3 regions of the Neobacillus sp. B4I6 genome follow, and region 2 is predicted to be linked to each of the others. Evidence: riboswitches for the same ligand, from Rfam matches in the RefSeq annotation. Region 2 holds a riboswitch; each other region holds the start of a gene.
The links. Region 2 has a riboswitch for lysine ahead of QF028_RS03495 (aspartate kinase). Riboswitches for the same ligand answer to the same signal wherever they lie in the genome.
Positions count from the first base shown of each region.

Region 1 (3,288 bases), 4.3 Mb from region 2:
GCTACTCGAAAAGCGGAAGGGATTGGCTACTTCAGCATGAGTGCAACACTCGCTACCGCTATCGGGCCATTCATCGGACTCTATATGACCCAACATACAGATTTCCAAATGATTTTTATCTTCTCCCTTGCTTTAGGGGTAATTAGTTTGATCACTGCATTCTTTGTTGATGTGCCTGCATTAACTGTATCGGTGAAAACATCTGAAGTAAAAGGATTTAAGCTTTCCAACTATATTGAGCCAAAGGCACTGCCCATCGCTGTCATTACACTGGTAGTAGCTTTTTGTTATTCCAGCGTTCTTTCTTTTATTAACTTCTATGCAATCGAAATCGACCTAGTTAGTACGGCTAGTTTCTTTTTCCTAGTCTATTCCATCGCAGTATTGTTATCACGCCCGATCACAGGCCGCTTAATGGACCTGAAGGGTGCAAACTATATAATGTATCCGGGCTTTGTCCTCTTAGCAGCCGGCTTATTTATATTAAGTTCAGCAAGTATTAGCATCACTTTATTGGTAGCAGGTGTTCTAATTGGCCTTGGTTTCGGTAACATGCAGTCAAGCACCCAGGCAGTGGCCGTTAAAGTAACTCCTCCGCATCGGATGGGTTTGGCGACATCGACCTTCTTTATCTTTCTTGATGCAGGACTTGGATTCGGTCCATATATCCTTGGATTCATTATTCCATTAACCGGCTTTAGCAGCCTGTATGTAATCTTAGGTATTGTCGCTCTGGCAACCTCAATTCTTTACTATTTTCTGCACGGCAAGAAAGAACGTTCAGGAAGGACGATTATGACTGGACCAACCCCCGACCCTAATTGATTTCAGGTAACCGGCCGATCGAAGGCACGCATAAAACCGGTTTATAGCCAATATGATAAACATAAGAATCCTAATTAAAGGGGTCGGTAGATATGATAATTTTTAATAAAATTGCATTATCATTTGTTGTCTTTTTTTCCTTCAGTATTATCATAAATACTTATTTGGGAGAAAAGGAACGGGTCCAATCTAATGTTATTTACTTTGTTATGAACGGGTTTGCTTATATTGTATCTGCCTTAGAAGTTGAAAAGGATAAACTGAGTTTAGAAACGGCAGAAATATAGTGTGAATTTCAAATAAAGTTCCAATTGCCCTTGAACCAAAAGGAATATTCTGATATATTTACTATCAATTAAATATTTTCTTACTTCATGTTTTTTGAAGTGAGGATAGAGGCGCAAAGACCATTAGTACACAATATGAGGATAATGAGGTCCAATGATGATTGTGAAAAGGGGAATTTGCCGAAGCTTCAATGAATCTCATTGGTCTTGAAGCTGGTTCTGCTATTGAAAAAATACAGAACTGTCATATAGGAAACTATATGGAGGGCTATCTTACGCACGGGAACTTATTTTTCTTATGTTTCTACTGCAACAGCGAACCCTCGTTGTTGCTTTTTTGCGTTAAATTATGAATGGCCTTTACCCACCTCTAAATTTTATAAAAATTTTAATTAAAGGGTGAGAAATGATGAATTTTGGCCAAGTTTTAACCGCAATGGTTACGCCATTTGATCAAAATGGTGAAGTAGATTTTAACGCAACAAGAATACTTGTAGATTATTTAATCGAAAATGGTACCGATGGAATCGTAGTTGCTGGTACAACCGGAGAATCTCCTACATTAACAACGGAAGAAAAAGTGGCATTATTTAAATTGGTTGTCGACGCTGTCAATGGAAGAGTTCCGGTTATCGCTGGAACTGGCTCAAATAACACGAGAGCTTCCATCAGCTTAACAAAGCTGGCTGAAGAAACAGGAGTCGATGGGATTATGCTTGTTGCTCCTTATTACAACAAACCATCCCAAGAAGGCATGTATCAGCACTTCAAAACGATTGCTGAATCTACACCATTACCGATTATGCTTTATAATATCCCCGGCCGAAGTGTGGTCAACCTGTCGGTAGAGACCATTGTTCGACTTTCACAGATTCAGAATATTGTCGCCTTAAAAGAAGCAAGCGGTAACTTAGATGCTATGGCTGAAATTATTAGCCAAGCACCAAGTGATTTTACCCTTTATAGTGGTGATGATGGCTTAGCATTGCCGGTTTTATCCATTGGTGGAGCTGGAGTGGTTTCCGTTGCTTCCCATGTCATTGGTAATGAAATACAAGAAATGATTAATCATTTTAAAAATGGGAATGTCCAAGATGCAGCTAGTGCCCATCGCCGTCTTCTCCCGATTATGAAAGCATTATTTGCGGCACCAAACCCAGCACCGGTAAAAGCCGCATTGAATATGAATGGAGTGAACGTTGGAGGTCTTCGCCTGCCATTGCTCCCGTTAACCACCGAAGAGCAAAGAACACTACAAGGTGTTCTACCAGCAAGCAATGTTAAAGTATTAATCTGAATACCGATAAAAATAGCTGCCAAACTCCGTAAAAAACCGGGTATTTAGCAGTTTTTTTTGTGAACGACAAAAGTTTTACCTCCCTTATTCGATAAAGTAAATCCAAAGGGGCATACTATTCTTATTTACTTGGAATAAGGAGGATATTAACTTGCGAACTAATGATAATAAATTATCTATTTTCGCCTTAGGCGGCATAAATGAAATCGGTAAAAATATGTATGTGGTTCAGTACGCAGATGATATTTTTATCATTGACTGCGGCGGTAAGTTTCCAGATGAAAGTTTATTAGGAATTGATTTGATTATCCCCGATATTACTTACTTAGAAGAAAATCAGGAGAAAATCCGTGCTCTAATTGTGACCCATGGGCACGAAGATCATATTGGCGGTATTCCTTATATCTTAAGAAAATTAAATATCCCTATCTACGCTACCCATTTTACACTTGGTTTAATTGAATTAAAAATTGACGAGCATCGTCTCCATGGAAACACCAAACTCATGACAATTGACTCTAATTCAAAACTTGAGTTTGGAGAAACCACTGTATCTTTTTTCAGAGTAAGTCATAGTGTTCCTGATTGTCTCGGTATTGTCTTTCATACACCTGAGGGTAATGTCGTTCATACCGGGGATTTCAAGTTTGACTTAACGCCTGTGAATAATCAACATTCAGATATTCATAAAATGGCCAATATCGGTCAGCAAGGTGTGTTAGTTTTAATATCTGAAAGTACGAACGCTGAGCGTAAGGGGCTAACACCGTCCGAGCAAATGATTGGTGGCAATTTGGATGAAGCCTTCATGAAAGCTGACGGGAAAATCTTTATCTCCACTTTTGCATCGAATGTTAATCGGGTTCAACAGGTGGTTGC
Region 1 is NZ_JBNPWB010000002.1:4,625,916-4,629,203, forward strand. Features, by position in the region: gene QF028_RS25120 (MFS transporter) at 1-825, shown strand, start outside; gene QF028_RS25125 (hypothetical protein) at 918-1,112, shown strand; lysine riboswitch at 1,211-1,391, shown strand; gene dapA (4-hydroxy-tetrahydrodipicolinate synthase) at 1,522-2,409, shown strand; gene QF028_RS25135 (ribonuclease J) at 2,627-3,288, shown strand, end outside.
Region 1: it holds a riboswitch for lysine, as region 2 does, so the genes downstream of both, dapA (4-hydroxy-tetrahydrodipicolinate synthase) here and QF028_RS03495 (aspartate kinase) in region 2, are expected to answer to the same signal.

Region 2 (3,288 bases):
AATTACAATTAATTACCAAGATATAACGGTTGTTATTTTTACCATATCGGGAATTATAATTATCATGGAAAACAAGGCAAGATATTGCAAAATAACAAAAAAACTACTGTAAATTAATTCGTTTTATCTAGAAAAACTGTACTGACACCTAACAAAAAGCGTATATAATAGAATGATAGAAAGAGGGGAAGCTTGTGAACGATAGTACAGTTGTTGTTGAGACTATAGATACCGATGAACCAAAAACCATATCTATTTTCGGGTATGAATTAATCAGAGAAATTCTTTTACCTGAGATTTTAGGAAAAGATACACCTGAAATATTATATTGGGCCGGAAAACGCCTCGCACGTAAATTTCCACTAACTGATATTGCTCAGATTATGGATTTTTTCACCAAAGCCTCTTGGGGCCAACTTGAAATTAAAAAAGAAAATAAAACTGAAATCCAATTTGAACTAATGAGTCCAGTTATTGTCCCGCGTGTGAAATCAAAAGCTGAGCACTTTTTCCAACTCGAAGCCGGCTTCCTTGCCCAACAAATTGAACTTCAAAAAGAAGCCAATGCAGAAACCTTTGAACATCCTGTAAAGAAATCAAATAAAGTCCTTTTCACTGTTAAATGGGAAAAGAACTAAACGTGGGAATAGGGTGTCAGGCACCGCTTGGTGCCTGACACCCTTTTTTATTTGTTTGCCAGTTCGAAGGCTTCGTGCAAGGCTTCTACTGCTTTTAACATATTTCTTTCTTCTACTACTGCTGATACTTTGATTTCGGATGTGCTGACCATTTTAATTTGGATGTTGTTAGCAGCGAGTACCTCAAACATTTTTGCTGCTACACCAGGATTAGAAATCATTCCTGAGCCAACAATTGACACCTTCGCTAATTTATTTTCTGCATCAATCTGCTCATAAGCTAGCACTGCTTTATTGTCTTCTAATACCTTTAATGTTTCTAATAAATCATTAGTATGGATAGAGAAAGACAAATTAGCCGTATCGCCCTCTGTAGTACTTTGAATAATAATGTCAACATTCAGGTGATTTTCCGCTAGTGTTGAAAAGATGGTAGATAGACTTGTTAATGAATTCCCCAATCCTAATACTGTTACTTTTGTTATTTCGTCTTCAAATGCGACACCGCGGACTACTAAGTTTTGTTCCATTGCTGCTTCCTCCTCAATAACTGTTCCTTCTACTCTCTCCATGCTCGAGCGAACCTCAAGCCGCACCTGATAGTTTTTAGCAAATTCTACTGCTCTTGGATGGAGCACACCAGCACCTAAATTAGCTAACTCTAGCATTTCATCGTACGATACTGATAATAATTTGCGAGCATTCTTGATATATCTTGGATCCGTGGTGAAAACCCCAGTAACATCGGTATAAATATCGCATTTATCTGCCTTTAAGGCTGCCGCTAATGCCACAGCTGTCGTATCAGAACCACCACGACCGAGCGTCGTAATTGCGCCTTCTTCCGTGATTCCTTGGAATCCTGCCACAATGACAACCTTACCCGTTGCGAGCTCCGTTTCAATTGCAGACGTTTTAATATTCGAAATGCGGGCATTTCCATGGACAGGTTCTGTGATGATTCCTGCCTGCCAGCCTGTAAAAGAGACGGCGTCAAGCCCTTGCTGATTTAAAGCCATTGACAATAACGCAATGGTTACCTGTTCTCCTGTTGATAACAGCATGTCCATTTCCCGCTTATTTGGCTGTGCGGAAATTTCTTTTGCTAATCCGACCAGTGTATCCGTTGATTTTCCCATCGCAGAAACAACAACGACTACATTATTGCCACGGTCTGTCTCCTCTTTTACACAGGATGCAACATTTAGTATTCTTTCTACATTCGCAACGGAGGTGCCTCCGAATTTTTGTACAATAATCCCCATGTTTGTTTCTCCTTCTTTTAAGTGAATACCTTATTTATCCCCCAAAAAACAAAAAAGCAATGAGAAGGGCATCTCATTGCTTTAGAACACGAAAAAATATTCTCGCACCTACAATGTAAGATAGCTCTCCAAGACATTCGTCCTGACAATCCGGCATTTATTCAATACAGGACCAGCAAAGAAAGAAATGAGACTTTCTTTACTTCGGCGAACATTCCCTTTCATGATCCGTCTTAGAAGCTCATCCTTCTCAGAACCATTACTCTTGAAGCTCGCACCTCTACCTTCACTTTAATACGTAAAAGTGATAGTAAATTAAATTTTCACTTATTATAGCATGTTCTATTTTTTCTTACAATCACTAGGATTGAAGTTTTTTAATTAATTCTTCGGCTACATTCATAGGAATTCCGATATTTGTAAATTCCTCCATACTAGCCTCTTTCATTTTTTTCACAGAGCCAAATTGTTTTAGCAATAGCTTTTTTCGTTTCTCACCGATTCCAGGAATATCGTCGAGCAAGGATTGAAAGGCACTTTTTCCACGAAGCTGACGATGAAACGTAATGGCAAAGCGATGGACCTCATCTTGAATTCTTTGCAGTAAATAAAACTCCTGGCTGTTGCGGCCTAATGGAACAATTCCCAAAGGATTGCCGTACAGCAATTGGGAAGTTTTGTGTTTATCATCTTTGACGAGTCCCGAGAGTGGAATATCCAGTCCTAGCTCATTTTCCAACACATCTCTTACGGCTTCAACATGACCTTTACCACCATCGATGATGATTAAATCAGGGAGGGGAAGTTCTTCTTTTAAGGCGCGTGAATACCTTCTTATTGTCACTTCACGCATGGATTCATAATCATCAGGTCCTTGTACGGTTTTAATTTTATATTTCCGGTACTCCCGATGATTTGCCTTCCCATCAATGAAAACGACCATGGCTGATACTGGGTCTGTCCCTTGAATGTTGGAGTTATCAAATGCTTCAATCCGGTGCGGAGTATAAATTCCGAGTAATTCCCCCAAGTTCTCGACCGCCTTAATGGTGCGGTCTTCATCCTTTTCGATCAAGGAAAACTTTTCATTTAAGGCAATTTTTGCATTTTTGATTGCCAGTTGGACAATATCCTTTTTCTGCCCCCGTTGTGGCTGGAGCACTTTTACTTCAAGCAGTTGTTCCGCCAGACTCAAATCGACTTCATCTTGAATCAGGATTTCCTTCGGCTTGAAGTGATTAGCTTTCGAATAAAATTGTCCAAGGAAAGTTAGTATTTCTTCCTCAGGCTCATTATAGAAGGGGAACATGGAGACGTCCCTCTCAATTAGTTTCCCTTGGCGGACAAAAAAGACTTGCACACACATCCAGCCTTTATCGACTGCA
Region 2 is NZ_JBNPWB010000002.1:346,245-349,532, reverse strand. Features, by position in the region: gene QF028_RS03500 (YslB family protein) at 195-638, shown strand; gene QF028_RS03495 (aspartate kinase) at 686-1,903, opposite strand; lysine riboswitch at 2,017-2,194, opposite strand; gene uvrC (excinuclease ABC subunit UvrC) at 2,265-3,288, opposite strand, start outside.

Region 3 (3,288 bases), 660 kb from region 2:
CTCGCCAGTTTCTTTAATGTTAACTGACTGTCCGTTTTTGTACAGATTGTTTGAGCTTTTCATGTTTCACACTCCTTTACCTATTCCTAATTAAGTATAACATAAGCCAAGATGGAAAGGGGGAAACCCTTCTTCCTTTCAATTACGAACTTAATGTGTTATGCTTTTAAAAAAGTGAGGTGTCATTTTGACAAATTATAAAGCGAAAAAAAGTAACCTCAAAGATTTATTATCAAAAAACGGCATGGACCTGGAAAGTTTGGAACGGAATACAAGTATTCCTCAAACTCAGCTCAACGACTACTTGTCCAAAAAAGTGATGAACCTAAATACTGCGATGACAATTTCAAGAGAATTAAATTGCTCTATTGAAGACTTATACATTTGGTCATCTGAGGAAAAGAAAGCGTAATACTTAAAAACAGGCTCTTCAATTGAGTCTGTTTTTTTATTGGATTAAAAAAAGCACGCGGAAATTTTCGCGTGCTTTTTTCTAAACAAACTAATTTCTTAAATCACACTTTTCTAAAGGTATAACCTTAGTTTTCTTTGTGAATTTATATCCTAGCCATACAATAAGGAATAATGGCAGTCCGATATATGAAACAAAAACACCATTCCAATCGATTTGGTCACCCGTGAATGCTGAATAATTTTGTCCTAAGACAACAAACCCACAAACGGCAAACGCGAAGAGCGGACCAAAAGGGAAGAATTTTGATTTATATGGTAACAAGCTAAGGTCCTTACCTTGGGCGACAAATGCTTTACGGAATCGATAATGACATACTGCAATCCCGAGCCATGCGATAAAGCCGGACATACCAGAAGCGTTTAACAACCATACATAAACCGTTCCATCCCCAAAGAAGGAAGCAAGAAATGCGAGTGTTCCCACTAAGGTTGTTGCAATTAAGGCATTGACTGGAACACCTTTTTTGTTTAATTTACCAAGGAATTTCGGTGCTTTGCCTTGACGGGCCAAATCCCAAAGCATCCGAGTGGATGCATACATTCCTGAATTTCCTGCCGATAATACAGCAGTAAGAATAACAGCATTCATGATTGAAGCGGCGAAAGCGATGCCTGCCTTTTGAAAAACCAGCGTAAATGGACTAACGGTTATATCCCCATTTGCTAAATTCCCGTTTGTATATGGAATAAGCAGTCCGATTACTAGTATAGCCAATACATAGAATAATAAAATACGCCAGAAAACTTGTTTCACTGCACGAGGAATAGCTTTCTTTGGATCCTCCGTTTCACCAGCAGCAACACCTAAAAGCTCTGTTCCTTGGAAGGAGAAGCCTGCAGCCATAAAGATTCCCAGCATGGACATAAAGCCGCCGTGGAATGGAGCATCACCAACAGTGAAGTTTTTGAAGCCGATTGCTTCATTACCCATGATGCCGAAGATCATTAAAGTACCAGTAACGACAAAAATAATAACTGTAACCACTTTAATTAAGGAAAACCAATATTCTGCTTCTCCGAATCCTTTAACAGAAAGATAGTTTAATAGAAACATGATGACTAAAAAGATGCCGCTCCAAATGAATGAAGGCGTATGTGGAAACCAGAATTTCATAATCATTGTTACAGCAGCTAATTCGGCAGCAATCGTAATCGCCCAGTTATACCAATAGTTCCAGCCTAGAGCAAAACCAAGGGAAGGATCGACAAATTTGGTTGCATACGTACTAAAGCTTCCGGCAACTGGCATATAGGCACCCATTTCTGCTAAGCCCTGCATCAAAAAGTAAACCATAATACCAATTACAAGGTAGGAAAGAATTGCCCCGCCGGGTCCCGCACTATGGATAGCGGCGCCGCTAGCTAGAAAAAGTCCAGTGCCAATCGTCCCGCCAAGGGAAATCATTGTGAGGTGACGGGATTTTAAACTTCGTTTTAATTCCGTTGGATCCTGTTGTATTGTTAAGTCACTAGTATATTCACTCTCTTTTAATACTCTTGCTGTTTGCATTGTCTTGACTCCTCTTTTTCTAATTTTTTCGAGAAGGAGTTTGGAATAAAAAAATGCCATCGAAGAAGTATCGATGGCATTGTAAATACCCCGCATCATACCTTCCGAAAGATAGCTCAACACGCTTAGCTGGTAGGTTTAAGCGTGACAGTTCTGTTCCTATTTGGAGACAGCCCCAGCATGCTTTTTCAGAGATGAAAGCACACTTCGGCAGCTTTTCCTTTCAAACGGAGTCAGGGATGTCTCTCTCATCTCGTCCGCTTTACTGATAAAAACCGCGACCTCTACCTCATCGGTTTTGATGAGGATTTATCATATATAGTTAATATATTACTAAAGTATAAATATTATTTTAGAATTGTCAATAATATATTATTCCAGAAATAAGAAGTCTTTATTCAATCAATTAGAATAGACAGATAATTGAGTTTCTTTTTAATAAATTATTTAATTTACTTTAAAAGAGAGAATAGGTATTATTTTTAAATAGAATTAATTTCCTGTTTTTCATAGGAGGATTTTTACCATGCAGATTGTTGGAATGATTTCGGGATCTCTAATTGTTGTGGTTGCCTTTAACCTTTTCTTAATCCCTCATGAAGTGTTAAGCAGTGGATTGAGCGGAATTTCTATGATTTTAGGGATGATCTCGCCTGTTAATACAGGGGTGGCAAATTTCCTGCTGAATTTTCCGTTATTGATTATTGGTTATAAAATGTTAGGTAAAAGATTTATCGTGAATTCCATCTTTTCTGTAATAATTATCTCAATCGGCCTTTATTTAATTCCCGTTCATGCCATTGCCGATGATAGGATTCTCTCTTCTATTTTCGGAGGTGCTTTAACCGGGTTAGGTGTCGGAATAGTTTTTCGCTGTTCTGGATCGACCGGGGGATTTGATATTATTGGCATGATTGTGGCGAGAAAAAGGGATTTTCCGATTGGTGTTTTACTTTCAGGCATGAATGCAGTCGTCATCTTGATCAGTGGATTTTTATTTGATTGGGATTCTGCTCTTTATACCTTGGTTTCCATTTTTGTTACAGGTAAAGTGGTGGATGCAATTTATACAGATCATGCTAAATTAACTTTAATGATCATTACAGATAAGGGCGAAGAAATGAGAGATCATTTGCTAACAAACTTGTACCGAGGCCTGACGATTATGGATGGTGTTGGCGGCTACTCAAATCATCAAAGAAACGTAATGATAACGGTAATTTCTAGGTACGAACTTAATGAAGTTAAAAACTTAATTTCAGAAGTTGATCCATCAGCATTTGTCAATATTACCGAAACAATTG
Region 3 is NZ_JBNPWB010000002.1:1,004,534-1,007,821, forward strand. Features, by position in the region: gene QF028_RS06980 (hypothetical protein) at 1-63, opposite strand, end outside; gene QF028_RS06985 (helix-turn-helix domain-containing protein) at 188-412, shown strand; gene QF028_RS06990 (amino acid permease) at 503-1,984, opposite strand; lysine riboswitch at 2,089-2,279, opposite strand; gene QF028_RS06995 (YitT family protein) at 2,511-3,288, shown strand, end outside.
Region 3: it holds a riboswitch for lysine, as region 2 does, so the genes downstream of both, QF028_RS06990 (amino acid permease) here and QF028_RS03495 (aspartate kinase) in region 2, are expected to answer to the same signal.